One region of the Paenibacillus cineris genome, then DNA from elsewhere that is predicted to be linked to it. Evidence: riboswitches for the same ligand, from Rfam matches in the RefSeq annotation. Region 1 holds a riboswitch; each other region holds the start of a gene.
What was found. A riboswitch is a leader RNA that binds a small molecule or an ion and turns the genes downstream of it on or off. The one in region 1 is predicted to bind ZMP and ZTP.

Region 1 (8,084 bases):
TTAGACATCAAGTGCATAGTAAACGGCGAAGTGCGACAGCATTCCAACACGTCGGACATGATTTTCCGCTGCGACGAAATCGTCAGCTACATTTCGCACCATATGACGCTCGTGCCCGGCGACATTATTTTGACCGGGACGCCGGAAGGCGTCGTGCTCGGCAAACCGCCGGAGAATCAGGTCTACTTAAAGGCCGGCGACATCGTCACGATTAATATCGAGAAGCTGGGCAGCCTCACGAACCGCATGATATCCGAATAAGCGCGCTACCAAGTTATGATGTAATCGCCAGTCACATTGCCTCACAGAGAGTAGCTCATCGATTAGGGTATTTTCCCGCATGGGTTTCTGATTGGCGATGCAATTTTGTAGGACTTGAACAGTAATTGTTTCTTTAAAAAGTTAAGCTGACGGGGAACGATAGCTGAATGAAGACATTTAAAAGGCAGCCGGCTTTTTGGATAGCTTGTGAATGGGGGGATTTCTTTGGTAGATGCATATTTGCCGCCAAAACATCAGATTTCAGTGTCGGCATTCATTGAGAATAATAAAGGTGAAGTTCTGTTAGTAAAGACTCATTGGCGCTCGGATACGTGGGAATTCCCTGGTGGAAATGTAGAAGAAGGTGAATCACTTGATGATGCAATTACTCGTGAAGTCCTTGAAGAGACTGGAATTCTGATACGTCCCATTGGTGTAACGGGAGTTTATTACAAGGAAACAAGCAATCTATTATCGGTGGTATTTAAAGCAGAACTCATTGATGGCCAATTAAAAATTCAGCCCGAAGAGATAATGGAAGCTATGTTTGTAAGGCTGACGGTGAGCAACATAGAACAGTACATTACTCGTCCTCATATGAAGTCACGATCATTAGATGCAATTCGGAGTAAGGGGTTCGTACCGTATGAATTTTGGAAGACAAAGCCGTTTCAACGGATTTCTCGCTTAGACCCTCACGGTGTACAACCTGAAGTGAAGCAAGCTAACGGGAAATGATAGCTCAATGAAGATAATTGAGGGCAGTCGACCTAAAAACTGGCTGCTTTCTCCTCAACTAACGGGCAGGATAACGGGGAGTAGGGGGCTGCTGTTTATTTTGTAAGCGACAGGAACATAGACGCTTAATTGCCGCGTAGGGGCGGGCTCATTAAGCTAGTGGTAGATTACATCAATGTCATTGGAACCTTATGGGACACCTGGTCGTTATAATGGATTGAGATGAAGGGAGTGATTAATGTGAAATTTTTTTGTACTAGCATATTAATCGTTGGATTGCTAATTTTATTTGGTTGTTCAAATACTTCAGAAAAAGATGCAGAAATCAGCCCAAAGTTTGTAAGTGAAGGAATCGAAATGCAAGGCATAGAAGGGAAAATCGGTATCTTGGGACCGGATTTCGTGGCGAATCAGGCTAATAAACATATGTGGCACTTATGGGGAAGTAAAACTGATTTGGCCGGGGAATTTAAAGTCGATGCCATGAATTAAAATCCGGTGAGAAGATAAATCCGTTTACTGCTGATATTCCTACATCCTTGTTCGGTCCAAATAACGGTGCAGATGCACATTTACCATCCTCAATGAGGCTACCGAAACCTGGCATTTGGCAGCTTAACGCTTATATTGATGAGAAGTTGTTCGGCAGTATTAATGTCGAAGTCAAATGATTATTGAAACTAAAGGGAAACGTTAGCCTCAATAAACCGCCTTTTCACCAAGGCGATTTTGCAAGGGATATCAGACTACCTCTGGGAATTCCAGGATCTGGAGCAGGCGCTCATCTTTTTCTGCGAACAATTTGTAGCTTCTGCGAACGGTTCGTCCGATTACAGCGCTCTGATCCGTCTGGTTACAATGGAAGCCGCCAATCTGCCAGCCTCGTTTTTAGAAAAGCTGGATAACGCAACGGAAGAGGGGATTACCAGGAGGTTTACCGAGTTTGGACAAACCGGACTGCTCGATGTGCCAGATCCTGTAATGGCTACAAAGCATTTCGCTGCTTTAACATTTTTATTGGTATTTGATCAACCGAGAAAAAACGGGACATTAGAGGAGGAACAAACCAAACGTATCATCACTGAAGGCGTGCGCGTCTTTCTTTGCGCTTATGGAAAACGCACCGTACAAAATGAAAATCAACCATCAAACTGATAACTTGCTAACATTCCCGACTAAGAACTTGGTTACATTCCCCATGATTTCATTGAAGTAAAAATTTAGTATGTGTGACTGGCGTAAACGTAGAGACCCACGAGGGAGCACAAATTGTCATATGCCGTACGCCTAGGCAGACGTAAAGGTTAGGTCTCCCTGGTTAAGCAGGATGGTCCAGAGAGAATGGCTCGATCTGATTTTTAAAAAGTCGAAACAGATGTGTGCTGGATTACCAATCAGATTCATTCAGGGAGGAAATAACATGCTATATGAGTTGCGAATCTATACGATTTACGAAGGTCGAATGGATGCCATTCAGGACAGATTTAAGGAGCATACGTTTAGAATTTTCACAAGACTGGGAATGAAGGTCGTGAATTTCTGGATAGATGCAACGGGCCAGAATAAAATATATTATGTGATGGAATATGAGGATATGGCGCAGCGTCAAAGGCTATGGGAGCAGTTTAAGAAAGACATCGAATGGATTCAAGTAAAACGCAATTCGGAAGAAAACGGAGGGCTCATCGTCGAAAAAATTGATGAATATTTTATGAATCAAGCTGAATTTTTCAGATTGGGAAATTGAACTATCGGGTAACGATAGTCGAATAAACGAACAGGAAGAGTTGCCGGTGCTAATTGGCAGCTTTATTACGCTAATGGGCAGTTTAGTTCATTTGTTATACTTGATCAATATAATTAGTGGGGCGAGAAGGAATGGGAATAAGAATAGCAACTAAAAATGAACTCCAATGGGTAAATGAACAGTATCAGAAAATAGGCTTTATGCCGAGTAATTTAGAAAATGAAAAAATTGCAATAGTTACACATCAGGATGAATTTGCAGGCGTTGGAAGGATTGTTTATCTTAATGCAGAAGAAGCTGAAATTGGCGGTATATATATATTGGATGAGTTCAGAGGATTATCGCTTGCAAATGAGTTAGTTGATTACTTGGTAAAGGAAACTAAAAAAGATAATTTAAAAGAAGTGTATTGTCTACCGTTTGAAGAGTTAAAGCATTTTTATCAAAAATTTGGTTTTAAAGAATTTGACTATGAGGGCAAACCAATTAACAATCATATCCTAAAGAAGTTTCAATGGTGTTTAGACACCTATGAGAAGAAGGTTTTATTACTTAAATTATAAATAATACAAAAGCCAGCTGTAAGACGACAAGAACATATACGCTTAAAAGCCGCATGGCAGCGGCTTTTTTTTGTTTTTAACGATAATGAGCCAAGATTGGCTCGTAATTTCTCTGAGACTCCGATCAGCGCAGCGGCCGCCCGGTATACTCCCAGCCCGCACAACGCGCTTGCAAGCCACTCGACTCCTCGCGCGAGGAACCACGTTCCCGGATACGTTTGGCAGATGGCGATGCCTCTCTTGAAAAGTTGCCAATGATTCTGTGGGCTTCTGCCGGTTTAAAGCAATATATCCCAAGGCCCGAAAAGTTCCCGACAACTCCAAGTCGTCTTTGTTGCTTTCTCAAATAGCGTGGCACTTTGGACCCAAGTGCTTTTTTATTATTGGGCTTTGATATATCAGTAATATTGTAGATTTGCGTAACGCTGTTCTTAAGTAACTTTGTAATGTAAAATTATACTAGTTATTAATGTATTGGAGCGCTCCTATGCGGACTGCGAACTTTACAACGAGGAGGAGAGACCGATGATCAAATCAAAAGCTCCCAAGAGACCGACAAGGGATGAATTTGTATTAGAGGAGATAGGCAATCAGCTTACAGAGGCTTATCAAGAAGGGTCAGAAATTCTACTTACTGTGTGGGGTTGGGATGAGCCAGTAAGGGGTCAAATAGATCAAATGGACTCTCGGACTGGAAAAGTACACATCAAAAAGGATGGAGTTATTACCAAGGTCCCTTTTATGGATATCATGGAAATTAACTATCCTAGAGATTAGATTTAGTGAAAGGGAAGATTTGATTTGATTGTAGATTTTAAATTTAGATTTCCATGCTTAAGCTTCATAGTCATTTTGTTAGGTACCATTACTTGTTTCATTGGATTATGCAGAAAAGATTTACAACTGAAAAGATAAATATAAAGACAAGTGCGGTCCAATGAAAAGGTTAATTGTTACTTTTAGAGTGAGTCGGATAGAGTTGATGAAATGTCAGTACCAATCAGCTATAAGGGTTCAATAGAACAAATGGTGAGAGTCGAATTGACATATTTTGATGGGATGGTTTTTAAAAGTGAAATCCATAGCCAGAAGAGGAGTAAGATAAATAAGTAGGTGTCCTGCGTAGGCTATCGCCGCATTAAGAATTGCCAAATGGAAGTTTACTTACGACGCTGAAAGATTGTTCGAAGCTTCGCGGATGCTAAAGCTCTCCATGGGTTTCGCTATTGCCGTTTGCGCGGACTCTCCAACGTCACGGAACAAGCGTTGATAACGGCCGCCGTGCAGAATATGAAGAAGATGATGATCCACCTGGATCGCCTGGAAAAGAGGGGGTAACCCTTCTTTTTTAGGCTTTTTAGCAACTGCAAATGAAAAAAGAGAAACCCAACGTCTCAAAGACATGGGTTTCTCGACAATCTGAGGAGCTCTCAATGAGCTCTTTTATTTCGCTATACGCCTACCTCTACATTCTTGACAACGTATCAATCATATTGCCCACTGGTTCTATCGTGCCAAGCGCTCCTTCCGGCTTCGTCGACAGCTCGCGGGCGAAATCGAAGCTGAAGACGTTTTACATCACGTAGATCAGCGCAATCGGCGACAAAATTGTCGGTCTCTATTAATAAAACATACGATAAAGGCAACCTCTAGAGGGTGCCTTTATTTACATGCTGAGCGAAGAATCGGGAAGCTTCGGGAGCGCACGATGCTTGTACAGTAGAACAATGGACTAAGGCTTCCTTTGAAGCGATTCGCTGAAAATGGCTATTGACAAATAATTTCAGGTTCCAATATGATGGTAGTGAAAACGTTTAACGTATATCGATTGCATTAAGGAGGGGATCTTACTTATTCGATTGCTGAAAGTGTGTGGGTTTATTGGTGCAAGCCAAAACGACAATAAGAAATACCGAGTTGAGCATGGAGAGGTTGAAGTGAATGGCGATTCAATATGGAATTCTTGCACTCTCCTGGATTGGCGGAATGGTCAAACGAGTCTGGACTGCTTGCGATCCAGCGCGCTTCACGGGCAGGCTACGATCTATTGGAGGTCTCACCGGTAAAGCCTGACACTTTCGACTCGATTTTCGCATATGGGTTGACTTTGCGACAAAAAGGAAGCGGTCTAATGTTTGCAACGACTTGACAGATCAATATTTTGAGGTGATCCCAAATGAGTGAAGTGAAAGTGAAAACGGTTCGAACGCCGCAGTTGGAAATTGCTTACGAAGAGGAGGGGGCGCCAGACGGCTTCCCTGTTATCCTGATGCATGGTTTCCCCGATGACGTTCGTGTTTGGGATGGGACGGCGTCAATATTGTCTTCGGCAGGCTACCGGGTATTGATGCCGTACTTGAGGGGTTATGGTCCGACTCGATTTATCGATCCGGATACGCCAAGGGTTGGGCAGCAGGCTGCATTGGGGTTAGATTTATTGCAATTCATGGATGCCTTGTGGCTCGAACGGGCGTCTATAGCCGGCTATGATTGGGGATGTCGAGCCTGTTGCGTCGCCGCGATCCTGAACCCGAAACGAATTCGAGCTCTGGTAGCAATCGGCGGTTATGATGTCCACGATGTGATGTCTCCTCCTAAGCCGGCTCCTCCGGCCCTGGAAGCAGAATGCTGGTATCAATGGTACTTTAATACGGAGCGTGGAAAAGCGGGACTGGAAGCTTATCGAAGAGAGATCTGTCGAAAGTTGTGGGAACGCTGGTCGCCTAGCTGGCATTTTGACGATCTTACCTTCGAGCGAACGGCCCATTCATTCGAGAATCCGGATTTTGTACAAGTGGTGATTCAGGAGTACAGGCATGTTCATCGAAATGATAACGGTGATCCTGCATTCGTCGAGACTGAAAAGTATCTATCGACATTACCGCAAATTGAAGTTCCGGCAATGGTGCTGCACGGAGATGAAGATACGGTCCACCCTCTCTTCCGATCGGAGGAACTGATGTCCAAATTTATCGAAGGCACGGAAAGAAGAGTCGTCCGCGGAGCAGGACATTTTCTGCCACGGCAGCGCCCTGATGCGGTTGCGGAAGCGTTAGAATCGCTGCATCTTCATCATCCCTCACTTGTAAAATCTCGGAGGTATCCGCATGTTTAAAGCAATTGCATTTGATATGGATGGAGTTCTTATCGACACACAATCTTCCGTCAAGGAATTTTGGAACCAGGTCGCCACTGGATGTGGCATCCGCTTGGAACCTTCGGATTTTGATCAATTTATCTATGGGTGTCAAGCTTCCTATACACTGGACCGTCTATTCCCTAAGCTGACTTCTATCGAACGTGCTGTGGTTCTTTCCAAACTTGAATCGTATGAAGCAACGATGACCTATCAGGAAATCATCGGCGTATCAACATTTTTGGCATCCGTACGCGAGGCGGGTGTAAAGACCGCGCTCGTAACGAGTGCTTCTCCGTCAAAGGTGAACGAGGTCATTTACCAGATGAAATGGCAGACTTACTTTGATGTAATCGTTACAGCCGAGCACATCGCTCAAGGAAAACCTGCTCCGGACTGCTATCTTCTGGCTGCCGAACGGTTGAACGTCGACCCCGGCAGTTGCATTGTGTTCGAAGATGCCAGAAGCGGTGTCCGTTCAGCGGTGGCGGCAGGAATGTATGTTGCAGGTGTTGGTCTGGATCGATTATTGAAGGGCGAGGGAGCGGCGGTTGTCGTCGATAACTTCAAATCCGTCAAGCTGGTGAGCAAGAATGGCGGGTCAAGTAAGAGCCATATTCATATTGGGGAAGTCAGCGTGCCAATTCGGACTTCTTATAACCGTACACTGGGTTCCGGAAAGGAATGACTGGATGACTACCATACTTACTGCGTAATGGCGATTCAAACACATGGGGTTATAGTCCCCATACAAATAACAGGTATCCCCGATCAGTCAGATGGCCTGACATTTTACAACAGTTACTGGGGCCTGATTTCTTAAGAGTAAATTCGGAATGACCGCTGAAGCCATCGCTAAGGGAGCCGGCGAGTTGGCGGACATCATCAAGGCAACCCCCGTTTGGAGCTTATGACAACCCTCCGGCCTTGATTCTCGTGGTTCCACTGTCTATCGGAAAATTGTGCGAGTCAACCAAATTGTTTTTTAGGTGCTCAGTTCCGATGGAGCGATTTGGTGAAGTGTTACAAATTGCGATCGAAATGTTGCGTATCATGGAAGCATCTTAAGAGTCATCCGCAAGCGGACGGACCAAACTTCTCAGCTAGACTCGGGTAGCAGTAGTTTGCCGGATGATTAGTTGCGGCTCGACAACGGATTCGCTTTGCGCAATCGTATCAAGCGTTCCATCGATAAAGCCGGTGAGCAGGTCGATTGCCGTAATGGCAAGTTCTCGCGCTGGCTGCTTCACGGTTGTTAGCGGCGGAAAGGAATCAGCCGCTTCTTCAATATCGTCAAATCCAATAATGGACAGGTCGTCTGGTATTCGCTTGTTTAGATACCAAGCCGCACGGATTGCGCTCAAGGCGTACTGATCCGACGCGCAGAACAGGGCCGAGGGAGCTTTGCGACATTCAAAGAGCGCTTTGGAACGTTCGAAAGCGGTAAACCGGTCGCGAGCGTCTAGAATATGGCTTTCGTCTGGCTCAAAACCACAGTGCTGCAAGTAATCTTTAAAGGCTCTCAATCGTGTTCTTACTCCACCGTGCTCTAGATTCCCAAGGAAACCTATACTGTGGTGACCCAGCTCGATTAAATGATCGAGAGCTAGATGAACGCCTTTGGCGTCATCTGTTCTTA
Region 2 (8,084 bases), on a different contig from region 1:
CCAATAGGTTGCCGACGAAGATAAACATAATAAACGTCAATCCAAGGGACAGAAAGTGCTTCCCCTTCTTCCAATCCATCGTGCTGGAAATCAGGTTCTGGACGAATTCCACCGTCCATTCCATGAAATTCTGCAATTTCCCCGGGTTTTCGACTGACAATTTACGGGTTGCCAGCTTCGCGATCACAAACACGATTACGGAGGTTACGATGAGCATCAGGATTGTGGAAAGGTCGAATTTTATGCCGCCCAATTCAATAATCGGTGATGTATGCATGTTTTTCTCACCCCTTTCTCAGTTGAAGGTCTACTCCTGTTTACGAGACAATCGAATCCCTATGAATAAGAGAAGAAACTGTGCCAATACCAGTGTTGCCGCAACGGCATACAGGTTAAACGTCTCCGGCCTTTGATAGGCCACAACGACGGCCAGCACACTGAGGGCTGCACGGGTCAGAAAACCCATATTTACTCTCTTGCCGCCCCCGCCTTCGACTGAATCCAACACTTTTTGCACTTTATAGCCCAAATAAAAGCTATTGGCAAGGCTGACACTGGAGCCAAGCACCATACCCAGCGCTATACTCCGGTATTGCGGGAAGACAGCAGCACCCAAGAAGCAAAGAGCCAGGAAATAAAGTGTCGCTCTAGTCAATACCCTGCGGTATTTCCATAGTTCACTCATCACTTTCCCCCATGACTGCCTTGGTGATCATAAAAACGCTTACGCCGCCAATCGCCAGACCCAGCAAAACTCCGAATGCAATCCAGAGTCCGGGTCCTCCCCAAATCTTGTCCAGCCAAGAGCCGAGATAAAAGCCCCCTAAAGTACACGCGGCCAGATCGATTCCGATGGCGCTTACAAGGCCCGCATACTTCAGAGGGCTTGCAGCATTTTTATTGGATTTTTGCGGCTTATCAGGTTGATTCATCTCTGTCCACCCTCTAATCCCAGTTCATTTTACTGAATGACCCGAGAGTTTGTCAATTGAACAAATCCGTGTCGAAACTGGCTGGAAATGTGACTAAAATCACTGCAAAAAGCCCGCAAATCCGTGTCAACCGTACAGTTTAACTGTATGCTGTACTCTTTGCCCTCAGAATATGGCTTAACTTTCCTTTGTGAACATTCTGTGAAATTGTTCCGGACGTTCATTTTTGATGCCAAAATGATGCAAAATCGCGTCGACAATCCGCTGGGATGCCTTGCCATCTCCGTATGGATTTGCGGCGCCGCTCATCGCATTATAGGCTTCTTGATCGGTCAGCAAATGCTTCGTCCGTCCGTACACTTGTTCCTCATCCGTTCCGACCAGCTCGAGCGTTCCCGCCTCGATGCCTTCCGGTCGCTCGGTCGTGTCACGGAGCACCAGCACCGGTACACCGAAAGATGGAGCCTCTTCCTGAAGACCGCCGGAGTCCGTCAGGATCAGATGCGTATGCGGATAAAAATTGTGCAAGTCTACAACATCCAGCGGTTCAATCAGCTTAATTCTTGGATGATTGCCCAAAATTTGATGCGCCGGTTCTTTGACCGCCGGGCTTGGATGGACCGGATACACGATGGCGATATCGTCGAATTCGTCGGCGATCCGCTTCACGGCACGGAAGATGTTCAGATGAGGCTCGCCCTGCGATTCGCGCCGGTGCGCCGTCATCAGAATCAGCCGTTTGCCCTGCGCCCAGTCGAGCACCGGATGGTGATAATCCGACTTGACGGTGTACTGGAATACGTCGGTAACGGTATTGCCAGTCACGTAAATGTGGGACTCGTTCTTGTTCTCCTTCTTCAGGTTGCCTGCAGACCAGTCTGTCGGGGCAAAATGAAGATCGGCAAGCACGCCGGTCAGCTGGCGGTTCATCTCCTCCGGATACGGGGAGAGCTTGTTCCACGTTCTCAGGCCTGCTTCGACATGTCCTACCTGGATCTTCTGCAGGAAGGCCGCATAGCTGGCCAGGAAGGTCGTCAGCGTGTCTCCGTGCACCAGAACGATATCAGGCTTGGCCTCTTTCAAAACCGGCTCCAGGCCCTGCAGAACGCGGATGGTTACCTCGTTCAGCGTCTGGTTCTCTTTCATGACGTCCAGATCGAAATCCGGCGTAATCTTGAATACCTCGAGCACCTGATCCAGCATCTGACGGTGCTGGGCCGTTACGCAGACGACGGATTCGATATGTTCGGGATGCTTCTGCAGTTCTAAGATGAGCGGAGCCATCTTGATGGCTTCCGGGCGCACCCCGAAGATCGTCATCACTTTAATTTTTGACATATGGTTTCCCTCTCCTTACTTGGTTCCGTACAGCCGGTCTCCGGCGTCTCCCAGTCCCGGAATGATATAACCGTGGTCGTCCAGCTTCTCGTCCAGGGCCGCTACATAAATGTCCACGTCAGGATGGGCTTCCTGCACGGCTTTGACCCCTTCCGGCGCGGCGATCAGGTTCATCATCTTGATCTGGGTGCACCCCCGCTTCTTCAGGACGTCGATCGCGGCAATAGCCGATCCTCCGGTCGCCAGCATCGGATCGATGACGATCAGCTCGCGCTCGGTCACGTCCGTCGGCAGCTTCGTGTAATACTCGACAGGCTGCAGCGTTTCCGGATCGCGGAACAAGCCGACATGTCCCACCTTGGCGGCGGGAATCAGCTTCAGCATGCCGTCGAGCATGCCGAGCCCGGCGCGCAGGATCGGAATCAGCCCGAGCATGCGGCCCGCCAGAACCTTGCCGTCCATCTCAGCGACAGGTGTCTGCACCTTCACCGACTCGAGCGGAACCTCGCGTGTAATTTCGTAAGCCATTAAGGAAGCAACCTCATCGACCAGTTCGCGAAAATCTTTCGTGTTCGTCCGCACATCGCGGATAAATGTCAGTTTGTGTTGAATCAAAGGGTGATCACAAATCACCAGTTTTCCCATGTTAGTCCCTCCGGTTAAATCGTAAGTCTAAGTGCTGTCATTGCCGGTTAGTTAGATGCCCATTCGCATACGATACATGCAAGTACACAAATCTTATTTATTATATCATTCCTGGAAATGATTTTGCACCCAAGAAAGATATGTTTATTCTGGCCCAAAGATCAGCCGGCTTAAACGTTAACCGAAAGACCGCGCAAGGGAACCGGCATGGTGTAAGCACCCCGTAAAGACCCGCCAATCTAGCATCTGCTCTTCGTATCGAGCAGTCTTAAATCTAGCAGTTCTTCCCCTCTGAACTACTATATAAAAGCCACTCTAAGAGTGTGAAGGCACACATCCGCTGTGACGGCAGAAAGGTTTATTGACCTATACGGCTTCTGAGAGCGAAAAGAAAAACGTATTATCGGCGTACATTCTCAGAAGACAGACCGCGTTTAGCGGGAGTTTCTTTTGCGGGATCAGGATGGTTAGCCTCGAAACCTCGGAAAATCTCTATTTCTTATTTCTAAAAAAAGGGACCGGAGAACATTCCCCAGTCCCTTATATTCTCACAGACCTGTACTTCTCAAGATCTGTGTCCTATTAGTAGTTAAGTTCAGGATACAGCGGATATTGATCCGTCAGTTCCTTCACCATCGCCGCTGCTTTGGACAGCACGGCTTCGTCCTTAGGCGACTTCAGCGTCATGGCGATGATTTTGCCGATCGTCACCATAGCCGCTTCATCCATGCCGCGGGAAGTCGCAGCCGGCGTACCGATCCGGATTCCGCTCGTCACGAACGGGCTGGTCGGATCGAACGGGATGGCGTTTTTGTTCACAGTGATACCGACGGAGTCCAGCACCTTCTCGGCGTCTTTCCCTGTAATGTTCACGCTGCGGGTATCCACCAGCATCAGGTGGTTATCCGTGCCGCCGGATACGATGTTCAGGCCTTCGCTGATCAGCGTCTCAGCCAATACTTTGGCGTTCTTCACCACGTTTTCGGCATACGTTTTGAACGATGGGTCCAGCGCTTCGCCCAAGGCTACGGCTTTGGACGCGATAACGTGCATCAGCGGACCGCCCTGCGTGCCCGGGAAGACGGCCTTGTCGATGGCCGCAGCCCATGGCTGCTTGCACAGAATCATGCCGCCACGTGGTCCGCGGAGCGTTTTGTGCGTTGTCGTCGTGACAAAATGGGCGTGAGGCACCGGGTTCGGATGAAGCCCGGCCGCAACCAGGCCCGCGATATGAGCCATGTCGACCATGAACAGCGCGCCTACGTCATTGGCGATCGAAGCGAGAGCTTCGAAATCAATCGTACGCGGATAGGCGCTCGCACCGGCGACGATCAGGCGCGGACGATGCTTGAACGCAAGTTTGCGGACTTCGTCATAATCGATGAGGAACGTATCTTCCTGGACCCCGTAAGCGACGAAGTTGTACAGCAGACCGGAAGCGTTCACCGGGCTTCCGTGCGTCAGGTGTCCGCCATGGGCAAGGTTCATCCCAAGCACGGTATCCCCTGGTTTCAGCGCTGCCAGGTATACGGCCATGTTGGCCTGAGCGCCGGAGTGCGGCTGCACGTTGGCATGCTCGGCTCCGAACAGCTCTTTCGCACGGTCACGGGCAATATCTTCAACGATATCGACGCGCTCGCAGCCGCCGTAGTACCGCTTGCCCGGATATCCTTCGGCGTATTTGTTCGTGAGGACGGAGCCCATGGCTTCCATAACCGCTTCACTGACAATATTCTCCGATGCGATCAGCTCGATATTCGCACGCTGACGCTTCAGTTCCAAGTTCATGGCCTCGAGTACAGCCGGGTCCTTCTTACGCAATTGATCCATGTTAATAGTTCCTCCCTTATTGGAATTCAAAATAAAATGTTCGTTTCAATCATCCGCTCATGTTAATCGCAAAGATCTGAACTGCCGCCGTCACGGTCGGCTCTGCCGGCTTCTTCATCCAGACGGTACACCGCCCGTTCGCCGCCGATCAGCTTGGGCCGCGTGTAGGCCGCATTCACGCGCGCGTGCCCCACATACCGCAGGGTCGGGCGAAAAGGCACCGCCACACGCCGAAGATGCATGCCGATCATCGTCTCGCCGATGTCAATGCCCGCGTGAGCCTCGATCGCTTCGGCCAGGCAAGGCTCCTTCATGGAACGGTAAGCAGCGGCAGCCATAGAGCCGCCCGCTTTCGGAACAGGAACGGCGGCGACCTCGGTTAAACGAAGGCGCTCCAGTACGGAACGCTCCATCACAAGCGCCCGGTTCAAATGCTCACAGCACTGAAACACCGTGTCGAAGCCGAACTTGGCCCGGACCTCGCCGATCGCCTGCAGCAGCTCTTCAGCAACCCCAAGTGCCCCCGAAGTGCCGATGCGTTTCCCGGCCACCTCACTGGTGCTCGTTCCGACAACCAGTACCTTGCCAGGGCCAAGCCCCGCGGCTTCCACCAGCTCATGAAGAATTTGAGATACCTGTTCTCCCAGCGAAACTTCCAATGGACTGCCTCCTGACATGCTTTCCATGAGAAAACCTCCCTAATTGTGCAGATACCGCTCTTCAATCGCTTTAATCTTGTTCACGCGCCCGACATGACGCTCGCCGCCGCTGAACTCCGTGCCCAGCCAAGCCTTGACAATCTCCTGGGCCAGACCTGGACCGATGACGCGTTCGCCCATCGCCAGCACGTTGGAGTCGTTATGCTCCCTGGTGGCAATCGCCGAGAATACATCGTGGACCAAGGCGCACCTGATGCCCGGAACCTTGTTCGCCGCGATGCTCATGCCGATGCCTGTTCCACAGATCAGGATTCCCCGGTCGGCCTCGCCTTTGGTAACCAGATCGCACACAGGGAGAGCGTAGTCGGGATAGTCCACGGAATCCGTGCATCCGCATCCCACATCCGCAACTTGATGCCCCATCCCTTCGATCACGGCAATGATGTCTTCTTTCAAACGTATACCCGCATGATCTGTTCCAACAGCAATTTTCATCTTTCGAAAAACCTCCTAAAATTTCGCGCAATACAGAGAAACGAGTCTAGCGCTCCCCGGTATTCCCGTGACTTCTTGTACCATTATAACTCATTTGCAGCCACTAGACGAAAAAAAGAGCAGTCCGCGGATCATTCCGCAGAATTGCTCTTTTGCCCAGGCGACCGGCCGTATATTCCGGTGCTCCATCGTGGTTGGATCCACATTGTCGCCAGTTACACCGGAACCGATGTTTTTCACCTTCATCATAAAGCATGACGCGATGAAAATCAATCTGCAAATTTACTCCATTTTTTTCAACCTAGGCTCCCGCCCAAGTGCAATTTAAGCTTGTTTCTTAAAATGTACGGAACGCCTCCAGCTTATCCAGCAGCCGCTCGATAGCGGCGCGGATTTCTGCGGCGGTGACATCGTAATCGTCGCGGGACCCGCCGAACGGGTCCGAAATATCAAAGCTCGGGATGCGCTGCTGGATCTCGATCAGCCGCTCCCGTTCCTCGTCCTCCAGCTGCTGCCCGAGCGCCCGCTTCATTTCCCAGGTGGCGTACAGGCTGTCGAGCTCCTGCAGGTCCTTGATCACGTTCTCGTCATCTTCGGTGTATTCCTTCAGGGTATAAATTTTGTCAGCCGCGAGTGGAAAGCTCCGGATCACATGCTGCTTATGCCCCTGGGTCAGTGTCAAAATCAAATCCGCCCAATCCACCGTGTCGGCCCTGAGCGGCTTGGCGGTCAAATGCTCATCGATCTCGTGGTCCCGCAGCACCGCTTCCGCATGACGCGAGATGGGTGTCCCTTCAAGGGCGGCCACGCCGGCCGAACGGACTTCGAGCGGAACGCTGCGCTCCTTGGCCAGCTTGCGAAGCAGAGCTTCGGCCATCGGGCTGCGGCACGTGTTTCCCGTACAGACAAACAAAATATGCTTCACGTCTCTAGCACCTCCCGAAGTGTCTTTGCCGATATTGTATCAGAAGATAAAGGCGAGGCCAAATGCCAGCAAAATCGCGCCGCCAAGGGCCTCCCCGTATTCGCCGAGATTCCGGCTTACCCTCCTGCCGAGCAGGAGTCCAAGCACGGCCATCGCGCCCCCGCAGATCCCGAAAGCAAGCACGGTCAGAATGCGGTTGCTCTCAAACATCCCCAGGGATACGCCTACCGAAAAGGAGTCAATGCTGACGCTGAGCGAAAACAGCAGCATCCCCAGCAAAGAGCGGTGATCCACCATTCGCGTTTCGCTTGTTTTGAAGGCATTCAGGACCATGTGCCCGCCCAGCAGCACAAGCAGCCCGCCGGCAACCAGGGCGGCAACTTGTCCGAGCAGCGAACTGACGTAATATCCCATAAACATTCCCAGCAGCGGCATCAACACATGGAAAAGGCCGATCAGCAGGCTGATCTTGAGAATATGCAGCAGCCGGATTCCTTTCATGCCGATTCCTACGCCCAGAGAGAATGCATCCAGTCCTAATGCGACGGCCATTATCATGATAGTCATTAGCTGCCCTAAACCGGCAGAAGTCTCCAACATCCCTATTCCCCCATGTCCGTTAGGTTCTTGTACAACCATATGCGGACAAGAGGTAAATGATGTCTCTTAAAAGGTGCGGCGAGAGGTCACAAGCGCACAACCCGCTGGCCGGCGGCCTTGCGGAGCCGGTTCATGATGGCAGCGCCCAGACCCTCTTCCGGGCAGGCTTCCGACAAAATAAACGTCACGCCTTCTTCATCCATGCGGCGAAGAGCGGCGTACAGCCGGTGGGCGGCCGCTTCCAGTCCGGCAAGACTGCCGAGGGACTGCACGCAATCCGCGGCGTAACGGCCGATATGCTCCTCGAATGCCATCACGCCGGTTCTCTCCCCGCGTGCCGCCGCCGCCTTCAGCTGCTCATCGATCCAGCCGGATACCTGCTCCGGCGTGCCGCCCTGCACAATGGTGAGCGCACCCTTGGGAGCGTAATGCGTATATTTCATGCCGGGCGATTTCGGCGCGACGATCTCCTCTTCATCCGGAGAGCGTTCGATTCCCGGATCGGTCGTCACCGCCGTCCCGGAAGCGGCGGCTAGCTGCTCGCTCGTAATGCCGCCGGGCCGAAGAACGGTGACGCTGCCGTCCTCCTGAACCTGCACGACGGTGGATTCAAGGCCGACCCCGGTCGGCCCTCCGTCCAGAATACCGTCGACCAGCCCG
Region 3 (8,084 bases), 1.1 Mb from region 1:
CAACGACCCCGCCATTATTTTGGCGGACGAGCCGACGGGCAACCTGGATACGGCATCATCCGAGGAAATCATGGGCATATTCCGGAGACTGAACGAAAAGGGGCATACAATCGTCATCGTCACCCACGAACCGGACATCGCCGCCCATACGAAACGGGTCATTTGGTTTCGCGATGGCCTGATCGAGACGGACCGGCTGAATACGGAGCGTGAGCGGGTATGAATGTGGGGGAACTGCTGCGCATTTCAATCCGAAGCTTACGGTCCAACATGCTGCGCTCCTTCCTGACGATGCTTGGAATCATCATCGGCGTGGCGACCGTCATTGCCATGATTTCCATCGGTCAGGGAACGAGCAAGCAGGTGACGAGCCAAATCCAAAGCCTGGGTTCCAATCTGATCACGGTTACCGCAGGCTCGGGGTCGTCAACAGGCACAGCGGCAGGAGGCAGCCAAGGCGGAAGCACGGGCACACTGAACATTTCGGACGCTGACCCGATCTCCAAAATCGATACCGTGAAGTACGTCGCGCCGGTCTCGCAGGTGAGCGCGCAGCTGCTGAACGGATCGAACACGGCCTCCGCCACGATCATCGGCTCGACGCCGGGTTATGCCGACATCAAATCGTGGGAGACGGACATCGGACGTTTCTTTACCGAGGATGAAGTCAATGACCGGGCAAAGGTCGTGGTCCTTGGCGCAACGACGGCGGAAACGCTGTTTGGTGAAGCGGGCTTCGATGCGGTCGGCAGCATGATCAAAATCAACAACATCCCGTTTCGGGTCATCGGTGTGCTCAAAGCTAAGGGTTCTTCGGGTACGGTTGACCAGGACGACACCGTCATCGCGCCGATCACGACGATTCAGTCCCGGTTTCAGACCGGGAGCTCCCGGAGCAGTGTCCGGCAAATTTTAGTCGAAGCCAAATCTACCGACGTGATCAACAGCACCATGGCGCTGATCCAGTATACGATGCGCCAAAGCCATAAACTTGGCGGGGCCGACGATGATTTCAGGGTTCAAAGCCAGGAGGATGTCATGTCCTCCGCCGAAAGTGTCACCAAAACGCTGACCCTCTTTCTAGGCGGCGTGGCGGCGATATCCCTGCTCGTCGGCGGAATCGGCATCATGAACATCATGCTGGTGTCCGTTACCGAACGGACGCGGGAGATCGGTATCCGGAAGGCGATCGGGGCCAAGGAAGGGACGATTCTATCGCAGTTTCTGTTTGAATCGGTCACCTTGGCTATCCTGGGCGGTGTGATCGGCGTCATCCTTGGCTTCGGCGGCTCCAAGTTCGTCGGCAAGCTGATGGACGTGACCACCGCGGTGTCTATGAACTCCGTGCTGCTTGCCGTCGGGTTCTCGGCCTGCATCGGCATCGTATTCGGCGTATTCCCGGCAAGACAGGCGGCGAAGCTGGATCCGATCGAGGCGCTTCGGTACGAATAGGCCGCTATTTGTGACCGACGGATTTATGTGAACCGGATATCAACCGACTCAAGAACATTACATCTTGGGTAGAAAAAAGGGCATTTCACCGAATGATGTTCGGCGGAATGCCCTCTTGCCATTTTTTGAAGCCGTTACCGGCGTATTTGTGCTGCCGATACGCGGCTCTTTAAGTGTCCCTTGGAAAACCGGGCCATACCGATGGCTGGTTTATCCCAGCTGTTTTTCCGCCGCATCCACCGTGTGCTTCAGCAGCATGGCGATGGTTACCGGTCCGACGCCCGCAGGGACGGGTGTAATGGCGCTCGCTTTTTCCAGACATGCCTCATAATCAACGTCCCCGACATTGCCTTCATTGTAGCCTGCGTCCAGAATGACGGCCCCGTCCTGAATCCAGTCTCCCTGAATGAATTTCGGTTTGCCTACTGCGGCAACAACGATCTCTGCCTGGGACACGATATCACCAAGGCCTTTCGTTCTCGAATGGCAGATCGTGACCGTGGCATTGCGGTTCAGCAGCATCAGCGAGACGGGCTTGCCGAGAATCGGGCTGCGGCCGACAACAACAGCGTGCTTGCCTTCTACAGGAATCCGGTAGTAATCCAGGATGGCGATGATGGCCGCCGGGGTACAGGAAGGATATGCGGCAAAGCCGAAAGCATTCTGCGCAAATCCCAGTGTGGTGACACCGTCGACGTCTTTTTCAATGGCGATCGCGTCGAATGCGGCTCTTTCATCAATCTGATGGGGAACCGGATGCTGCAGCAGAATTCCGTGAACGTTCGGGTCGGCGTTAAGCTTCTGAATTTCCCGGATAAGCTCCTCGGTCGTCGTCCCCGCATCCAGTGTGATTTTTAACGATTCCATCCCGAGCCGTCTGCAGGCATTGCCTTTCATGCGCACGTATGTGGCCGATGCCGGGTCGTCGCCTACCAAAATGGTCGCCAGGCAGGGGGTAATCCCTTGCTCGGACAGCCGTTTCACCCTGCTAACCAAGCCGTCCTTAATGTCCTGCGCCACGCGCGCTCCGTCCAAAATCAGCGTTTGTTCTGTCATTGTCTGCATCTCCTTTAAATCATGGTAAGGTCCAGAAAAACATAAAGAGGCAAGGGGAAATTCCCCTTACCTCTGCCCAGGCGTACGGCTGTTTATATCCATGTGCTCCCTCATGGTTCATCCCATGTTTCCGCCAGTCGCACACAGTCCATCTATGTAGAATGATACCTTATTGTGCTTATGGGCACAATGGGGAGTTTTGAGAATGATGCTTATGTGCCGCCGTTTCTTTTAAACACGATGTAATCCATTTTTGTCTCAACCAGCACCATCAGCTGCTGGGCCATATAAGACGCCGTGTATTTAAAATCAACCTCTGCCCAGTGCATAATGACCCCCACCGTGGCCGACATCCGGTAGCTCAGCATGATTTCGTAGTCGATCGGCGGCTCGGTCGGTTCCATTTCGATATGCATGTCCTTCCGCATCGACTCCCTGAGCCTGTCGTACATGTCCATCGCCAGCTTTCCGCGTTCGACTCGCGATAAGGCCAGGAACACATCTTTATGCTGTTCGATATGTTCAAACAAGCGCAGCCCCGAGGGGTAGGTCATCGAGGCTTCAATTCGCTCCAGGCCCTCATACGGCTTGACGAGCAGTTCGGCGATGCCCTGCAGAAACTCGTCGTGGATTTCCTTGAGCAGGTCTTCCTTGCTGACGAAATGCTTGTAAAAGGTGCCCCGGTTATAGTCTGCACGGGCCGCGATATCCATAATAGTCACCGAATCGAAGCCTTTATCGAGAATTAAGGAAACGAGAGCGGTTTTGAGCGCCTGCCGGGTTCTTCTGGCTCTGCGGTCAAGAACGTGTTCATCTGTCAAATGCATCTGCCTCCAGCTTGTCGTTTCTCCTATTATAACGTAAGTTGGGATGCCGCCAAAACGCAGAAAATCATCAACAAAGAGAAAGTAAATGTTCAAAATTGTCATGGTTCGGTGACATACGGCGGCAATCTGTTGGATAGATGACATTATTTCGAAATATGATTATTGTGTAAACAATTAATAAAGGTGTAACCTATACATGTAACAGACATGAGCTATAAAGCCTATAAATCATTTTATAAACTTTGTTGAAAAGGAAGCGATTCAGTCATGAGTCAAACACAAACGAAAACTGCAGTCATTACCGGCGCCGCCGGCGGAATCGGGAAAGAGCTGGCACGGCGTTTGGCCGAGCGCAAGCTGAACCTCGTCCTGGTCGATTTGAAGGAAGATGCGGTCAAGAGCGTCGTCGAGGAGCTTGGCCTGAACGATACCAATTCACTGGCGATCGCTGCCGACGTATCCAAAGAGCAGGATGTGCAGAACTATGTGAACCGTGCGGTTGAAAAATTCGGCACCATCGATTACTTTGCGAACAATGCAGGGATTGAGGGCCCTACCGGGCTGATCGAAGAGCAATCCGTGGAAGCGCTTGATCTGGTATATAACGTCAACGTCCGTGGGGTGTTCCTGGGGCTGCATTACGTTATTCCAGTTATGAAAAAGCAGAATTCCGGCGCAATATTGAATACGTCTTCGCTTGCAGGCCTGATGGGCGCGCCAGGAGTGGCCCCATACATTATGTCCAAGCATGCCGTGATCGGCTTGACGCGCGTTGCTGCCAACGAGCTGGCTTCGCTGGGCATCCGGGTTAATGCGGTTCTGCCGGGAACGATCAACACCCGGATGATGCGGCAGATTGAGGCGAACTCCGGCAATGCGGAAGCGTACAAAGCCGCCAATGAAGCAGCCACACCGATGGGCCGTTACGGCGAGCCGCAGGAAGTAGCGGCGGTAATGAACTTCCTCCTCTCCGATGAAGCTTCATTCGTTACAGGTTCCCTGTACACGGTAGACGGCGGAATGGTCGGTCAGTAATCACGACAACCGGATTCGGCCAAGAAAAAGAGGAACAAATGTTCCAGGAATTTATTGACAACTGTGAGAAATAGCGATATAGTGGGTTCAACATAGTGAATGGAAGCGGGAGAAGCACCCTGCAGGAAAGGCGTCATGCCTTACTTGCGGGGTGCTTTTTTTGTCCATTTATTATGAATTTTGATGATTTGGGGGAGAGATGGAGATGTCGTATGTAAAAGTTTTATGGAAAAACAGCTTGTTGACGGTTTTATGCTGTTCGGTCGCGTTGTTCTTGCTGGGTCCGGCCAAGGCGGACGCCGCATCGGACAGTGCCTGGGACGCCGCTTTACAGAGTATAGGCGTGCTTCATGACAGCTATAAGGCGCTGGATGAGGCCAACAAGCTGAAGAAACAGCAGATTCAAGTGCTCCGGAAACAGAATGATGACCGGTTAAAGACTGTCAATGCGAAGGTGCAGGGGATCGACAAGGCCAAGATCGATAAGCTGAAATCCGAAGCCGACCAGGCTCAGAAGAAATATCAGCCGCTGCTCAATGAATATACAGACCTTGGGAAGAAGGCGGCGGATGCGAGAAAACGCAAGGACCAGAAGGCCGCGCTTCAGTACGATCTGAAGCGCAACCAGATCAAGACCTCGGCCAGTGCTGCCCGTGCGGAAATCAAGAGCCGTAAGGATGCGCTCGCTGCCGCCAAGAAGGAAGCCTCGGCCAAAGCCAAGGCGGTGAAGGATACGTTGGCGCAAGTCCAAACGTTAAAGAAGCAGGTGACTGCCGAGAATAAGAAGATTATGGCAGCGAACAGCACCCGGAGCGCGTCGGACAAACGGTATAAAGCGGCAGTCAAGCTCGGGAACGCGATCACAGCCACGGCTGAGCTGACCGTGATGTATAAGGAGCTTGGTAAAATCAGCGCTTCCCTCAATCAAATTTACCAATGGGAGAAGCAGATCGATTCCGTCATCCGGACAGCGGAAACCAAGCTCCCCAAGTCTTGAAGGACAAGCGTGATATGTCCTAGTGAAGTATGTTTTGCCAAGGGGAACTACTCCTTTTTCTCCGGTTCGGTTGCTGCGGCCGGCTGCCAAAGGATAACATGCCGGGTTTTGCTCCATTTTTCATAGAACAGCTGCGGCTCCTTCTTGAATACGCAGATGACGACATGGATAAAGAAGACGGTATTCAAGGCAAACACGATGAGTCCCAGGATCATGCGAAGGATCGGCGGAACGGTGTCAAGGGAGCCGGCCAGAACCCGGTTGACTCCAAAAAACAGCCAGTAGAGGATTCCATATCGAACCACAAGCGATTTAAGGGAGATTCGCTCCCCTCCATCGGCCAGACGGATGCGGACAAGCCATTTGCCGGGAGTCAGTCCGCCCGTCAGCCAAGGTACCAGCATGAAATACAGTCCTGTCGCAACCCAGAAGGAAGCCGATATATGCAGAATATGCAGAATGCCAAGCAGCATCGCCCAGACGATCCCATCCGCCATAAAGGCGATTCCCCGCCGCGTATAGGTCACCCTTTTGGCGGCCCGGTCGATGTTGGCATCCAAATGCTCAATGCGGGGAAGAAGGCCGGATAACCATTCGGCTGCCAAGAATCCAAGCAAACCGCCGAGCGTGTTAGTGATCAGGTCATCGACGTCGAATACCCGGTACGGGTGATCGTAGATCCCGAATATTCCGGTGAGCTGGGTCGTCTCAAACAGCAGCGACAGCAAAAACGACAGCAGAATGGAAAGTTTCCATCCCGTCCGGAAATAATAACGGAGGATCATACCGAACGGAACGGTAAGAAACACGTTGAACACCACTTGAAGGAAGGCGCGTTCCGTAAGCAGCCGCAGGTACGTCGAGGGCTGCGAAGACACGACGGACGTTTCTTTCAGGATGTCGTGAATGAAATTCAGCGGCACCAGCTGAAGCGCCCCTCCGGCCATGGCGGGATTGTGCCGTGAAGATGGCAGCGGAAGGATGACCAGAAACAGTGCGTTGAGCAGGTACAACAGGAACAGGTACAGCACAAACGCCCTGATTTTATGGATATAACCGTGTCTGCGGTACTGGACGACCATGAAGGGAATGGTAAAAAATAGTGCCGCAAAGGGAAAAGACAGAAATGCATAAGAGATTGGAAATACATACGAATGAAACACGACTAAACTGCACCGCCTTAATTTCTTTATGTTTTCTTTCGGCCTTGCCATCGGCTGAATGTACATCATAGCATAAGTATGATCGGTTTCTGGTTAAATTTTGTTTAAAAATCATAAAGAATCGTGAAGCAAATACAGAAAATTCGGCTAAATTTCTATCAGGATGCTTAAGCAAAATGTTATACTTGAACTTATGGTTTTTGTTCTAATACAACAAGATTTAGCAGGAGGATATTTGATGTCACAACCAGATGGGGTTTCATTGCAGAAAAAATTAAAACCAAGGCATATCAGCTTGATGGCCATGGGTGGAGTCATCGGCACCGGCATCTTCAAAGGCAGTGCCGAAACGATCGGTCTCGCCGGACCGGGCGTCATTATCTCTTACGTCTTCGCCGGGCTGCTGCTGCTCGTCGTCATGGGAGCCATGGCGGAAATGGCTACGGTTTACCCGGGTAAAAACATGAAGGACTTCGTTCGTGAGGCCTTTGGCGAGAGAGTGTCCTTTATTATGGGGTGGATGTACTGCTTCCTGTGGCTTTCCGTGTGCGTCATTGAGATTATAGCGGCCGGCAGCTTTTTGCAGTATTGGTTTCCCGGGGTACCGTTATGGTTGCTTAGTCTAGCCAGCGCGGCCTTCATTATTCTGATTAATCTGATGAGCGTGGGAAGCTTCGGCGAGTTCGAATTTTGGCTGGCGGGGATCAAAATCGCCATGATTATCGTTTTTATCGTTTTAGGGACATGCTTGATCTTCGGGATCATTCCAAGCAGCAACACGCCGTATCTGCATAACTACTCGGCGGCCGGAGGATTTCTGCCCAACGGATGGACGTCCATCTTTTCCGCTTTGCTTGTGGTCATGTTTTCCTACGGGGGCTCGGAACTGATCGGTTTGACATTGACGGAAACGGAAAACAGCGAAAAGGTGCTGCCCAAAGTGGTACGCAATTTTATTTTGCGGATCATATTATTTTTCACGCTGCCGATCCTCGTGATATGCGGGCTGATTCCCTGGAACCAGCTCGGCCCCGAGTCGAGTCCGTTTGTCCAGGTACTGACCGCGACCGGCTTGTCCGGGGCGGCGGATCTCATGAATTTTATTCTGGTTACAGCAGTGCTGTCCGCAGCCAACTCGGGAATTTACGGAGCTTCACGCATGCTCCACTCCATGGCTGCAGCCGGCGAAGCATCGCCGGCTCTTGCCCGCACGAACCGGAGGGGTATCCCGGTAAATACGCTGTTATTGTGTGCCGTGATCTTGATATTGGGATCCATGCTGGGCATGTTTGCGCAGGATCAGTTGTTCCGCGTGTTAATGGCTGTTCCAGGATTTTGCGTCTTGCTGGTCTGGATCTGCATCTCCCTGGCACAAATCAAGCTGCGGAAGTCGTATCCGGTGGAGCCATCCTTTAAGGTTTACCCGTATGTTACTTCTGCCGTCGTGGCCTGCTTGGCGGTAATCGCGGCCATGTTTTTATTCGATGCGCAGAACCGGCTTAGTATCGGCGTATGCATTGCCGTACTTATCGTGCTGATTATCTGGTCCATGAT

Region 2: linked by a shared signal. The riboswitch ahead of rpiB (ribose 5-phosphate isomerase B) and the one ahead of KI379_RS13650 (NIPSNAP family protein) in region 1 are both predicted to bind ZMP and ZTP.
Region 3: linked by a shared signal. The riboswitch ahead of KI379_RS09010 (bifunctional 5,10-methylenetetrahydrofolate dehydrogenase/5,10-methenyltetrahydrofolate cyclohydrolase) and the one ahead of KI379_RS13650 (NIPSNAP family protein) in region 1 are both predicted to bind ZMP and ZTP.

Annotation. Positions count from the first base shown of each region.
Region 1 is NZ_BORU01000001.1:2,922,447-2,930,530, reverse strand. It holds gene KI379_RS13670 (fumarylacetoacetate hydrolase family protein) at 1-261, shown strand, start outside; gene KI379_RS13665 (NUDIX hydrolase) at 487-999, shown strand; gene KI379_RS13660 (DUF4871 domain-containing protein) at 1,240-1,491, shown strand; gene KI379_RS13655 (TetR/AcrR family transcriptional regulator C-terminal domain-containing protein) at 1,729-2,154, shown strand; ZMP/ZTP riboswitch at 2,219-2,299, shown strand; gene KI379_RS13650 (NIPSNAP family protein) at 2,420-2,746, shown strand; gene KI379_RS13645 (GNAT family N-acetyltransferase) at 2,878-3,309, shown strand; gene KI379_RS13640 (YolD-like family protein) at 3,835-4,086, shown strand; partial or broken gene KI379_RS13635 (transposase) at 4,489-4,647, shown strand; gene KI379_RS13630 (hypothetical protein) at 4,743-4,895, shown strand; gene KI379_RS13625 (alpha/beta fold hydrolase) at 5,486-6,424, shown strand; gene KI379_RS13620 (HAD family hydrolase) at 6,417-7,133, shown strand; gene KI379_RS13615 (LacI family DNA-binding transcriptional regulator) at 7,549-8,084, opposite strand, start outside.
Region 2 is NZ_BORU01000004.1:116,473-124,556, forward strand. It holds gene atpB (F0F1 ATP synthase subunit A) at 1-277, opposite strand, end outside; gene KI379_RS27300 (ATP synthase subunit I) at 308-685, opposite strand; gene KI379_RS27305 (AtpZ/AtpI family protein) at 678-932, opposite strand; gene wecB (non-hydrolyzing UDP-N-acetylglucosamine 2-epimerase) at 1,110-2,270, opposite strand; gene upp (uracil phosphoribosyltransferase) at 2,286-2,915, opposite strand; gene glyA (serine hydroxymethyltransferase) at 3,498-4,745, opposite strand; gene KI379_RS27325 (TIGR01440 family protein) at 4,808-5,422, opposite strand; gene rpiB (ribose 5-phosphate isomerase B) at 5,444-5,899, opposite strand; ZMP/ZTP riboswitch at 6,047-6,128, opposite strand; gene KI379_RS27335 (low molecular weight protein arginine phosphatase) at 6,237-6,824, opposite strand; gene KI379_RS27340 (manganese efflux pump MntP) at 6,864-7,424, opposite strand; gene KI379_RS27345 (L-threonylcarbamoyladenylate synthase) at 7,511-8,084, opposite strand, start outside.
Region 3 is NZ_BORU01000001.1:1,867,797-1,875,880, forward strand. It holds gene KI379_RS09000 (ABC transporter ATP-binding protein) at 1-223, shown strand, start outside; gene KI379_RS09005 (ABC transporter permease) at 220-1,452, shown strand; gene KI379_RS09010 (bifunctional 5,10-methylenetetrahydrofolate dehydrogenase/5,10-methenyltetrahydrofolate cyclohydrolase) at 1,663-2,508, opposite strand; ZMP/ZTP riboswitch at 2,576-2,659, opposite strand; gene KI379_RS09015 (TetR/AcrR family transcriptional regulator) at 2,721-3,329, opposite strand; gene KI379_RS09020 (SDR family NAD(P)-dependent oxidoreductase) at 3,603-4,370, shown strand; gene KI379_RS09025 (hypothetical protein) at 4,576-5,367, shown strand; gene KI379_RS09030 (VanZ family protein) at 5,415-6,530, opposite strand; gene KI379_RS09035 (amino acid permease) at 6,769-8,084, shown strand, end outside.